DNA from 4 places in the Sporosarcina sp. Y1011 genome. Region 1 is predicted to be linked to each of the others. Evidence: riboswitches for the same ligand, from Rfam matches in the RefSeq annotation. Region 1 holds a riboswitch; each other region holds the start of a gene.
What was found. Region 1 has a riboswitch for S-adenosylmethionine ahead of AC25Y5_RS11780 (YezD family protein). Riboswitches for the same ligand answer to the same signal wherever they lie in the genome.
Positions count from the first base shown of each region.

Region 2: linked by a shared signal. The riboswitch ahead of AC25Y5_RS00910 (methionine ABC transporter ATP-binding protein) and the one ahead of AC25Y5_RS11780 (YezD family protein) in region 1 are both predicted to bind S-adenosylmethionine.
Region 3: linked by a shared signal. The riboswitch ahead of AC25Y5_RS10465 (bifunctional homocysteine S-methyltransferase/methylenetetrahydrofolate reductase) and the one ahead of AC25Y5_RS11780 (YezD family protein) in region 1 are both predicted to bind S-adenosylmethionine.
Region 4: linked by a shared signal. The riboswitch ahead of AC25Y5_RS13700 (methionine ABC transporter ATP-binding protein) and the one ahead of AC25Y5_RS11780 (YezD family protein) in region 1 are both predicted to bind S-adenosylmethionine.

Region 1 is NZ_JBYHFP010000009.1:32,817-35,937, forward strand. Features, by position in the region: SAM riboswitch class I at 294-404, shown strand; gene msrA (peptide-methionine (S)-S-oxide reductase MsrA) at 504-1,064, shown strand; SAM riboswitch class I at 1,134-1,244, shown strand; gene AC25Y5_RS11780 (YezD family protein) at 1,531-1,701, shown strand; gene AC25Y5_RS11785 (MetQ/NlpA family ABC transporter substrate-binding protein) at 1,813-2,634, shown strand; gene AC25Y5_RS11790 (methionine ABC transporter ATP-binding protein) at 2,640-3,121, shown strand, end outside.
Region 2 is NZ_JBYHFP010000001.1:172,611-175,731, forward strand. Features, by position in the region: gene AC25Y5_RS00905 (aminotransferase class I/II-fold pyridoxal phosphate-dependent enzyme) at 1-1,121, opposite strand, end outside; SAM riboswitch class I at 1,290-1,400, shown strand; gene AC25Y5_RS00910 (methionine ABC transporter ATP-binding protein) at 1,503-2,516, shown strand; gene AC25Y5_RS00915 (methionine ABC transporter permease) at 2,506-3,121, shown strand, end outside.
Region 3 is NZ_JBYHFP010000007.1:16,925-20,045, reverse strand. Features, by position in the region: gene fabG (3-oxoacyl-[acyl-carrier-protein] reductase) at 1-381, shown strand, start outside; gene phaC (class III poly(R)-hydroxyalkanoic acid synthase subunit PhaC) at 464-1,552, shown strand; SAM riboswitch class I at 1,734-1,841, shown strand; gene AC25Y5_RS10465 (bifunctional homocysteine S-methyltransferase/methylenetetrahydrofolate reductase) at 1,914-3,121, shown strand, end outside.
Region 4 is NZ_JBYHFP010000013.1:54,498-57,618, reverse strand. Features, by position in the region: gene gcvH (glycine cleavage system protein GcvH) at 1-328, shown strand, start outside; gene AC25Y5_RS13710 (toprim domain-containing protein) at 536-877, shown strand; gene AC25Y5_RS13705 (thioredoxin family protein) at 892-1,191, shown strand; SAM riboswitch class I at 1,246-1,356, shown strand; gene AC25Y5_RS13700 (methionine ABC transporter ATP-binding protein) at 1,777-2,802, shown strand; gene AC25Y5_RS13695 (methionine ABC transporter permease) at 2,795-3,121, shown strand, end outside.

The sequences.
Region 1 (3,121 bases):
ACACCAAACGCTATTCAGAAAAACCATTAAGAAGTAATAAAGAAACCCAACCAAATTTAAATCGGCTAACTATCTATAATCCTAAAGCACCAATAGCACCAATTCCACACACTTACTTACCTACTTAAAAAAATTATCAATGCTGCTTACCTCTAGTTCTTTTAACACATGATATTAAACACACAAACATCGTATATCTTACTCAATATAGTAAAAAATCACGAAATTATATTTTCAGACATTGACTTATCTAAATGGATAGACTAGTATGAATATCAATTACATAGCTAAAACTCTTATAAAGAGAGGCGGAGGGATTGACCCTGTGAAGCCTCGGCAACCATTGAACTATGTTCAAACGGTGCCAATTTCAACAGATTTATTATGAATCTGACAGATGAGAGGTTTTGCACGCGATATTTGTCATGCGGCGACCTCTTTTTTTAGAAAGGGGTCGTTTTTGTATGGCAGGGGCGTTTATTATTACGAAAAGGGGGATTATGATGACTGAGAAAAAAGTTGAATTGGCGACATTTGCGGGTGGGTGTTTTTGGTGTATGGTGCAGCCGTTTGATACGCAACCCGGTATTGAAAAAGTAGTTTCTGGTTATATTGGCGGCGTCACTGAAAATCCGACGTACGAGGAAGTGCGTGCAGGGGTTACGGGACATACAGAAGCGGTGCAAATCACCTACGATCCGACTCTCTTTTCATACGAAAAACTAGTAGAACTTTATTGGCAGCAAATTGACCCAACGGATGCAGACGGACAGTTTGGCAGTCGGGGAACTTCTTACCGCACGGAGATCATCTATCATAATGAGGAACAGCGACAAGTTGCGGAACGCTCAAAAGAGGCTTTGATCGAAAGTGGTCGCTTTGAAAAACCAATTGTTACTGAAATCGTTGAAGCAACTATCTTTTATCCTGCCGAGGACTATCATCAAGACTATTATCAAAAGAACCCGGAAAAGTATAAAGTCTTCAAAGAAGAGTCGGGAAGAGCGCCCTTCATTCGCGAGAATTGGAATGAAAAGTTGGTAGAGGCGTCACTTAAAAAGTAAATAGTTTTAAAGTATAGTTGACACATCGGAATAGATGGATTATTATGAATATCAATTACATAAACAAAACTCTTATAAAGAGAGGCAGAGGGACTGGCCCTTTGACGCCTCAGCAACCATTGAATTCATTCAAACGGTGCCAATTCCAGCAGATGTCGTTCGTCATCTGACAGATGAGAGGTTTTGCCTACAAACTACGTGTTTCGGCGACCTCTTCGTTCTCAAGGGGTCTTTTTTTTATCTTTATTCAGCAGAAGACACTCACCTCCATAGGTGGGAGATGAATGCGGTTTTGTTATCCTGTTCAATAGGTGTCCAAACGCCCGCTGAACAAAGATAAAGCCTCCGGCGGATGTCACAGATTTTGAAAGGAGTTAATCGAGCAAGCTCGATTCAAAATCTGGACGCAATTACGCCGAGGCGTAATTGATTGCCAATCGTCAGTTTAAAAAAAGGAGGATGCGCAATGGTTTTGAAAGTGAATGAGGATGTAGTTAATATCGATGCGGTTACGCAGGCACTGAAGGGTTTGGATTTTGGAGAGGTACACATTACCATCCATGAAGGACAAATCGTTCAAATCGATCGAACCGAGAAAAAACGGTTCCCAGTATTGAAAACTGAATATAAGAAGTGAAGCTGACCGGACAACCGGAGGCCTCTTGACATTCGAGATTGTTTAAGACAATTTTGCGAAGTGCTAGAGGCCTTTTTTGTATATAATATAGAAATTTAGGAGGAATAGAAGATGAAAAAAGTGTTTAGAAATTTATTGCTAATTGCAATTAGCGTACTGGTATTGGCGGGTTGCGGGTCTGCATCTGCGGATGATGAAAAGAAGATTAAGATCGGCGCAACAGCGGGTCCTTATAGTGATCAATTGAAGGAAGGGATTATTCCTATACTTGAAAAAGACGGCTTCGAAGTTGAGATTGTCGAGTTCAATGATTATATCCAGCCGAACAATGCGCTGAATGAAGGAAATATCGACGCGAACTTATTCCAAAATCGAAACTATTTAGTGAATTTCAATGAATCCCATGACATGGACCTCGTTCCTGCATATGGCGTTCCGACTGCTCCAATTGCAATTTATTCCGACCAACATACAGCTCTTGAGGATGTGAAAGAAGGCATGACGGTGACGTTGCCAAACGACCCGACAAACCTGGCAAGATCTTTGAACATGATGGAAGAATACGGCTGGATCACAATCTTTGAGGATGTTAATCCGATAACAGCTTCCGAAAAAGACGTGGCAACCAATAAATACAACTTGAAAATCCAACCACTGGATGCGGCGCAAACACCAAGGTCACTCGGCGATGCTGACTTCGCATTCGTTAATGGTAACTTTGCACTTGCATCAGGTTTGAAATTAACAGAAGCGGTCGATGTGGAGAAAACATCTGAAGATTACTTGATTTACTTGACGATACGAAAAGAAGACGAAGACAAGCCGTTCGCCAAAGCATTGAAAGCAGCGTATCATTCCGACGAGTTCTATGAATACACGAAAGAAAATGCAGCGGGTTATGTGCTACCACCTTATCAAGCAGAAAAGGAGTGACTTAAATGATTGAAATCGTCAATGTGACAAAACAATATAAAGACGTGAAGGCTGTTGAAGATGTCACCTTGACCATTCAGCAAGGTGAAATCTTCGGAATTATTGGCTACAGTGGCGCTGGGAAAAGTACATTGTTGCGTTGCTTGAACATGTTGGAAGCACCGACGGCGGGGCAAATCTTCATCGACGGAAAAGAAATGACTTCATTGACGAAGAGAGAGATAAAGAAAGAACGTGTGAAGATTGGCATGATTTTTCAACATTTCCACTTGATCAGCTCGAAAACAGTTGCAGATAATGTCGCATTTTCATTGAAAGCTGCGGGCAAAAGCAAGAGTGAAATCAAGAAACGCGTCGCAGAATTACTTGACATGGTTGGCTTGACGGATCGTGCGGGACACTATCCAGCTCAATTATCGGGCGGACAAAAACAACGTGTCGGCATTGCACGTGCACTGGCAAATGAACCGAAAGTGTTGCTGTGTGA
Region 2 (3,121 bases), on a different contig from region 1:
ATACGATCTTCTTCTACTAATAAGCCTACGCGTACATAACCTTCGCCATGTTTTCCGAAGGCGTGTCCGGGTGCAACGGCAATGTCCGCTTTTTCCAATAGTAAATTGGTTAAAGACTCACTTGTATATCCTTTTGGAACAGGCAACCAAGCGAAGAAAGAAGCTGTTGGGGCAACGACGTCCCAACCGATTCGTCTACATTCGGCAATTAGGACATTTCTGCGACCTTCGTAGAGGGATACGAGTTCATCTACACAATCTTGACTTCCTGTTAACGCAGCCGCAGCCGCGCGCTGAACAGCCGGGAAAATATCAATGAATAGATGGTCTTGTAATAAGTTGATTGCTTCTATGATATCGGCATTACCGATAGCGAAGCCGACCCGCCAACCGGCCATGTTATAAGTCTTTGACAACGTGTACGTTTCAATACCAACGTCTTTCGCACCTTCCGCCTGGAGGAAACTGACAGGCTTAACGCCGTCAAAACCAATTCCGCCATAAGCGAAGTCGTGAAGGATTGCAATATCATTGGCTTTCGCCAAAGCAACAGTTTCTTCGAAAAAAGGTATATTGGCAGATGCGCTGGTTGGATTATTCGGGTAGTTCAGATACATTAATTTTGCTTGTTTTTTTTGTTCTTCCGTTAAGGCATTATAATCAGGTAAAAAATCATTCTCAGCTACCAATGGCATTAAATCATATTTAATGTTTGCCAAGCTTACACTTGATAAATAATCGGGATATCCAGGATCCGGAAGCAAAAGTAATTCACCTTCGTTCATTATGGCAAGCGGTAACTCAACCAAGCCGGGTTTTGTACCGAATAGAATTGCGACTTCTGTTGTCGGGTCAATTTGAACATCGTATTCTCGCTTATAAAAGTCGGCAACCGCCTGTTTTAATTCGGGCGTACCTCTGAACGGGGAGTACCCATGTGTTGCTGGATCTTCAACCGCTTCTTGAAGTGCTTTTACAATGTGAGGTGGAGTAGGTTGATCGGGGTTACCACGCCCCAAGTTAATAACGTCTCGTCCTTCCGAAAGAGCTTCTTCAACATTTCGTACAAGTGACGCGAAAAAGTGCGGCGGTAAGTTTTTTAATCGATTTGATAGTGCCATTTAATAACCCCGTTTTCTATATAGTAAAAACTATTATTTTAAGGTTAGTATACATGGATTGAAGCTTAATTGACAATACTTCCGAAAAGGATGGCATGATGATAGGTTGACAAATTAATTAGAAATGATTAATATAAATAGTATATTATCAAAACAATAATATAATGGTACTTATCAAGAGAGACTGAGGGATAGGCCCGATGACGTCCAGCAACCCCTTGTGTAAAGCAAGGTAGGTGCTAACTCCTACAGAGTGAACTTCATTCTGAAAGATGAGCTGAAACCTTTTTCGGTGCTTCTTTCTTATTATGAAAGAAGCATTTTTATATGGTCAGGCATCCAGAGATTTCATACTTCCATTTAGAGAAAGAGGAGATTTTCATGATACAAATACAAAACGTGTCGAAAGTATATACAACTAAAGAAAGAGTTGTTACCGGCGTTGACAATGTGTCGTTAGACATTAACACAGGAGAAATTTTCGGAATCGTCGGTTACTCGGGCGCAGGGAAAAGTTCACTTATCAGATGCCTCAACTTATTGGAGAAACCAACGAGTGGAACAATTTTAGTCGACGGTTTAAATCTGATGAATCTAAAAGGAAATAAACTTCGTCTGGCGCGTTTGAAAATCGGAATGATTTTTCAGCACTTTTATTTAATCAGCCAAAAGACTGTATTTGAAAATATTGCATTTGCATTACGAGCTGCAAAAACATCTCCCGATAAAATAAATACACGGGTGACAGAGTTGCTTGAAATGGTCGGACTTTCTGATAAGCGTGACGTCTATCCTGCACAGTTAAGTGGTGGCCAAAAGCAGAGAGTGGGCATTGCTCGTGCGCTCGCGAATAACCCATCCGTTTTGCTTTGTGATGAAGCAACTTCCGCACTCGATCCGAATACAACGCTATCAATCTTACGGCTTTTGAAAAAAATCAATAAGGAATTGCGTATTACGATTGTTCTTATTACACATGAGATGAATGTAGTGAAGGAAGTTTGCGATCGAATGGCGATTATGCAAAACGGCAAAGTGATTGAAGAAGGACAAGTATATGATATCTTTTCAAACCCTCAAGAAACATTAACCAAGGAATTTATCAGTAGTGTCGTATCATTTGATGTTCCATCAGCAATATTGAGTAGGTGTACGGGACAACTCGTTAAAGTTATGTTTAAAGGGGATGTGGCGGGCGAGGGAATTATCTCAGATATGGTCCAGCAATTTAGGGTACAAGGTAATTTCCTTCATGGCTCGATTGAATATATTCAAGAAATGCCTCTAGGTACTTTTTTAATGGAACTTAAAGGGAAAGATGACGAAATAGAAAAGGCCATTGCCTATATGTCATCGCGGGCTGCCCAAGTGGAGGTTATTGAATATGGGAATTGATATTCAACATGTTATAGAGTTAATGCCTGATATTACGAAAGCATTTGGTGAGACGCTTTATATGATAGGTATTTCTCTTGTCATTGCGCTGGTTATTGGATTGCCGTTAGGAATCCTATTGTTCACCACGGAAAAAGGACTGTTTTTAGAGAACAGGGCATTGAATTCAGTTCTCGGTTTTATCGTCAATATGGTTCGTTCTGTTCCGTTCATTATTTTACTAGTCGCGCTGATCCCATTGACTATTTTAATAGTAGGAACTCCGATTGGTCCTGGCGCAGCGAGCGTTTCGTTATCTGCTGCTGCGATCCCATTTTTTGCTAGAATCGTGCAGACTTCGCTACGTGAAATTGATAAAGGCGTCATTGAAGCTGCAATCGCGGTTGGTGCGACGCCATGGATGATTATCAAAGATGTGCTACTGCCGGAAGCGAAGACAAGTATTATTCAAGGCGTGACAATGACAGTCATTAGTTTAGTCGCCTATTCGGCGATGGCAGGCGTTGTCGGCGGTGGAGGAATCGGGGATTTAGCAATTCGATTCGGTTATTATCGTTACGACAATACGATTATGGTTGTTACTGTCGTGATATTAATAATTTTTG
Region 3 (3,121 bases), on a different contig from region 1:
TATACAACATCGGAAGTTATTAATCATATGCTGGAGCAAAAGTCTGGACGAATCATTAACATAAGCTCAATCATCGGACAGGCTGGCGGATTCGGTCAATCAAACTATGCGGCATCAAAAGCGGGATTGATTGGTTTAACGAAATCACTGGCATTGGAAACAGCTAGAAGTGGAATTACTGTCAATGCTGTTTGTCCTGGATTTATCGAAACGGAAATGGTTGGAGAAATGCCTGAAAATGTAAAAGAGGGTATTATTGCAAAAATTCCAATGCAACGTTTGGGCCAAACAGAAGAAATTGCAGAAGCTGTATTGTTCCTTACACAAGCTAAGTATATTACGGGGCAAACAATCAATGTGAATGGCGGATTATACATGTAATAACCTACCATTTTTTACTTATGGAAAGGGTCTTCTGCAAGGAAGCCCTTATAAATGATTGAATTTTGATAGGAGGAAAAAAATGGGTTATTCTAGTATGAAAGATGCTGACAAATGGATGGATACAATGCCTGATGATATGAAGGTAGGTTTTGAACGAATTCAACGGATGACGTCGGTACTGACAAATGAGCCGGAACCAAAAGTCGGTCAAACACCTAAAGAAGTTATCTGGACAAAGAATAAAGCGAAACTATATCGCTATCAATCAACAGTCAAGAAAACAAATAGCGTCCCTATTTTAATGGTTTATGCATTGATCAATAAACCTTATATATTGGATTTAACACCTGGCAATAGTCTAATCGAACATCTTACAAACAAAGGCCACGACGTTTATTTACTGGATTGGGGTACTGCGGGTTATGAAGATCGATATATGAAATTAGATGATTATATCTTAGATTATATTCCGCGCGCTGTTAAGAAAGTATTGAAAACGTCGGATGCCAAGGAAATCAGTTTGCTCGGTTATTGTATGGGTGGGACGATGACTTCTATTTTTACGGCACTCCATCCTACACTGCCAATTCGTAATTTAATCTTCATGACGAGCCCTTTTGATTTTTCGGATGCAGGTTTATATACGAGTTGGTTAGACAAACGTCATTTTAACTTGAATAAACTAGTTGACACACTTGGTTTGATTCCTCATGATATGATTGATTTTGGTAACAAGCTGTTAAATCCGATAGCCAATTTTTATGGTCCTTATATCAGTCTGGCGGATCGCGCGGATAATGAGGAATTCGTTAACAATTGGAAGTTGATGCAGAAATGGTTGAATGACGGAATTCCATTTCCAGGTGAAGCCTATAGGCAATGGATTGGTGAGTTTTATCAAGAGAATAAATTAATTAATGATGAACTCTATATTAGAGGACAGAAAGTGGAGTTAAGCAAGATTACGGCAAATGTATTAAATATTGCCGGAAAGCATGATGTCATCGCTTCTCCTAACCAAGTAGAACCACTAAACGCTAAAATCTCAAGTAGAGATAAGACTTTCCATCTGACCGATACAGGTCACGTTTCAGTTGTTGCTGGTCGAAGAGCCATTAACAATACATTTCCGTTGATTGAAGAATGGTTAACAAAACACTCTTCATAATAATATAATACGAGTGAAAGCTGCTAACATGATTATATTATTGTGTTAGCAGCTTTTATTTTTTTGAAGTCAGAAAAATAAAAATGATAAGGAAAAGAATATTCGCATTTTACGAAAAAGTCCTTGACTGATACGAGTTATAACGATAGGATAATCATAGTTAGTGAAACTGAATATTGAATTCTTATCGAGAGAAGTCGAGGGACTGGCCCAATGACGCTTCAGCAACCAGCCATAATATGGTCAGGTGCTAATTCCAGCAGGAGAGAAATGTCCTGAGAGATGAAGAAGAACGAATTTTAAATCGTTAAGTCTTCTTTTCATGGAAGGCTTTTTTTGTATTAAAGGGGGATTGGGTGGAATGGGCTTACTGGAAGAACTGCAGACAAAGATATTGATTGCGGATGGGGCTATGGGGACGCTGCTCTATTCATATGGGATTGAGTACTGTAACGAAGAGCTTAATCTACAGAAACCGGAGATTGTGGAGAAAATTCACTTAGATTATATTACGGCTGGGTCAGATATTATTCAGACCAACACATACGGAGCCAATCTGCTTAAGCTGGAGCGTTATGGTTTAGAAAATCAAGTAAAAGAAATTAATGAAGCAGCAATTCAAATTGCAAAAAGAGCTGCTGCACCAGGTGGACAGTTTGTACTTGGTACGATAGGCGGTATCCGTGGGATTCGTAAAAGTGATGCGACGGTTGAAGAAATAATAAAAATGATTGATCAGCAAGCCAATTACTTATTGGCAGGGGATCCGGACGGGTTACTCCTAGAAACCTATTATGATTTTGAAGAACTTGTTGCTACTGTAAAGCATTTACGCAAACTAACAAATACGCCAATTATTGCCCAAGTATCAATGCATGATCCAGGCATTTTGCAAAATGGAATGCTACTTAACGAAGCGTTTCATCAGCTTGAAGCACTGGGTGCGGACATAGTAGGAGTCAATTGCCGACTGGGACCACATCATACGATTCAAGCTTTCGAACAAGTAACACTTCCTGAAAAAGCATTTCTTTCCGCTTCTCCAAACGCTAGTTTAATGGATGTTGAGGATGGACGGATTGTCTACGAATCAGAAGCTGATTATTTTGGGAGAGCTGCATTGCGTCTCCGGGAAGAGGGCGTGCGCTTAATTGGTGGATGCTGTGGAACGACGACAAAGCACATTGAGGCTGCGAAAAAATACATTGGAAATCTAGCGCCAATCTCGGAAAAAATAGTGACTCCTAGAAAGCCGATTGTAATTCGAGAGGCAGAACCGCAAAAAACAAAGCCGCTTCATGTGAAAGTAAAGACAGAAAGAACAATAATTGTAGAGTTGGATACACCACGTCATTTAGACATTACTGGATTCATTGAAGGTGCTAAGGCGTTAAATGCAGCAGGCATAGACTCTCTCACAATGGCAGATAATTCATTAGCCTCCCCACGCATTAGCAATTTGGCGATGGGATCGATGTTGAAACTGGAGCACCAGATTAGCCCGCTTGTTCATATTACATGTCGGGACCGCAATCTAATCGGGCTCCAATCTCACTTAATGGGACTGGA
Region 4 (3,121 bases), on a different contig from region 1:
AAACGGTAACTACCGCATCGGTATTACACACTTTGCACAATCCGAACTTGGAGATATCGTATTCGTTGAACTTCCATCTGTTGGCGATGACATCAAAGCGGACGAGCCTTTCGGGAGCGTTGAGTCGGTTAAAACAGTATCTGAACTATATGCTCCAATCAGCGGTAAAGTACTTGAAGTGAACGAAGGACTAGAAGACAGCCCTGAATTCGTCAATGAATCACCGTATGAAAATGCATGGATGGTCGTCGTTGAACCTTCTAACACTTCTGAGTTGGACGAACTTATGTCTGCAGAAGCGTATGATAAAATGACAATCGGAGAATAATTGAAAATTATTCAGCAGTAGTTCAAAACCTTGCTGAATAAATTTCAAGCCTCCGGCGGATGCCACAGATTTTGAAAGGAGTGAATTGAGCAAGCTCAATTCAAAATCTGGGCGCAAATACGCCGAGGCGTATTTGATTTAACTGAGCGCCGGAATAATTCCGGCGTTTTTTGCATCTTACTGTCGATTTGCGAAGGAGGAACTCTCTTGTCGGATGAAAAAATCATCATAGTAGAGGGCGGTTCGGATAGAAAAAGATTAGCGCGTATACTTGCGGAGTCAGTCAAAATCATTTGTACGAACGGTACAGTAAGCCCATATCGGCTTGAAGAGTTGCTTGCGCCCTATGAAGAACAGGACCTGTATGTTTTTGTCGATGCTGATGAAGATGGTGAAAAAACGCGTATATTATTTAAAAGAGAATTTCCAGCAGCAATCCATCTATATACAGAAAAAGAGTACCGGGAAGTGGAGACGACCCCGTATAAAGTGTTAGCTGAAATACTACAAAATGCGGAATTCAAAATCCGACCCGAATTTTTACTTTAAAGGATGTAAGATAAATGGAAAATTGGACACGCGAACATTGGGAGGCAACTTTGAAGGACTCACCCGATTCTGCGTTTTATTTATATACACCGATGTGTGGTACATGTGCAGTCGCTTCTAAAATGATGAACGTCATTTCTGTCATGAAACCGGAAATGCCAATCGGGAAAGCGGATTTGAACTATGTGCAATCTATGGCAATTGACTATGAAATTGAAAGCGTTCCTTGCTTGTTAATACAGAAGGATGGCGTTGTACAACATAAAGTCTATGCTTTTCAGTCAGTCCCGTATCTGTTGGAATTGATTGATTGACAATCAAGACAGGAATTTGATATAATACGACTTAACCAACAATTGAATAGGTCGCTCTTATTAAGAGAGGTGGAGGGATAGTGCCCTACGAAGCCCGGCAACCGTCACGAAAGTGAAATGGTGCCAAATCACACAAAGTGCATAGCATACTTTGAGAGATGAGAGATTGGACAAACGTTTATTTTATGATAACGTAAAGCCTTTCTGCCCGTCTGCAGGAAGGTTTTTTTGTATTTGAAAAGCGGAAGGCGCCGGTAAAGGAACGCAACCTAAGTTCGCGACGTCCTGTCGCAACGGTTGCATGACCTGCATCCTGCCGGCCCCCGACAGGCATAAGGCAACGAAGGAAGGCAGCCCAAGTTCGCCGCGTCCTGCGGCAAAGGCTGCATACCTGCATCCTGCAGGCACGAAGGGGGCGTACCTAAGCCGCCACAGCGAAATGACTTGTGACCCGAGGGGCTGGCGCCTGCAGCTAGACAAGAAATGCGGAAGCGTCCGTTAAGATGCGACAGGCACAGTCAGTTTACGAAGATATACTTAATTTCAATTTACATTTACATAGACAAAATCTCAGAGGTGAAATCAATGATTCATTTAACGGATATTAATAAACGGTTCGGTGAAGGACCCGGCAGTATTACAGCGGTTGAAAATGTATCACTCGAAATAGCTGATGGTGAAATTTTCGGTGTGATCGGTTATAGTGGCGCTGGAAAAAGTACTTTGATTCGACTGTTGAACGGTCTAGAAATGCCTACTTCAGGAAGTGTGAATATCGGCGGTTTGGAAATGTCGGCTATCAAAGGCAAAGCGTTGAGGGAAGCGCGGCAGAAAGTGAGTATGATTTTTCAACATTTCAACTTGCTGTGGTCGCGGACGGTAAAAGACAATATTGCATTCCCGCTTGAAATCGCGGGTGTGCGAAAAGCCAAGCGCGAAAAGAAAGTGGCGGAACTGATAGAACTGGTTGGTTTGACTGGCCGAGAAAACGCGTATCCATCAGAATTATCGGGCGGTCAGAAACAGCGTGTAGGGATAGCCCGTGCACTTGCAAACGACCCTGAAGTCCTACTTTGCGACGAGGCGACTTCAGCTCTTGATCCGGAAACGACGGATTCGATACTTGATCTTCTGACTGGTATTAATGAAAGGCTTGGACTGACGATTGTTCTCATCACACATGAAATGCACGTAATCCGGAAAATCTGCCATAGGGTTGCAGTCATGGAAGCTGGGAAAGTTGTCGAGATGGGGGACGTACTCGATGTGTTCCAATCGCCAAAAGAGACCATTACGAAGCGATTTGTTTCTCAAGTGACGGAGCCCGCGGAAGCGAAGCAGGCAATGGCGCATATTAAGGATGAATTTCCAACAGGTACACTTATCAAGCTTGTTTTCGTTGGTGAGCAGACGGAACAACCTGTGCTCGCAAGTCTCATTCGGAAATACGATGTGGGTGTCACTATCGTCCAAGGAAACATTTCCCATACACATGGAGGAGCATATGGCTCACTTATCCTTCAGCTCCTTGGAGATTCAGCAATTATTGAGGAAGCAATTCAATACCTCAATGAAAATGATGTTCAGACAGAGGTGATCGGTAATGATTGAAAACCTTTTTCCGAATGTTGATTGGACTAAGATGTGGGAAGCGACAGTAGAAACGCTCTATATGACAGCAATTTCAACACTGTTCACATTGATTATTGGACTCGGACTCGGAATCATACTCTTCCTAACAAGTCCCGGACAACTGTGGTCGAATAAGTTGGTCAATGTTATTTCAGGGGCATTCGTCAATATTTTTAGATCAATCCCGTTTATCATATTAATCATATTGCTTATTCCGTTTACGAAATTTCTTCTTGGCACAATTCGCGGACCGGATGCAGCGTTGCCGGCACTTATTATTGGAGCAGCTCCATTCTAT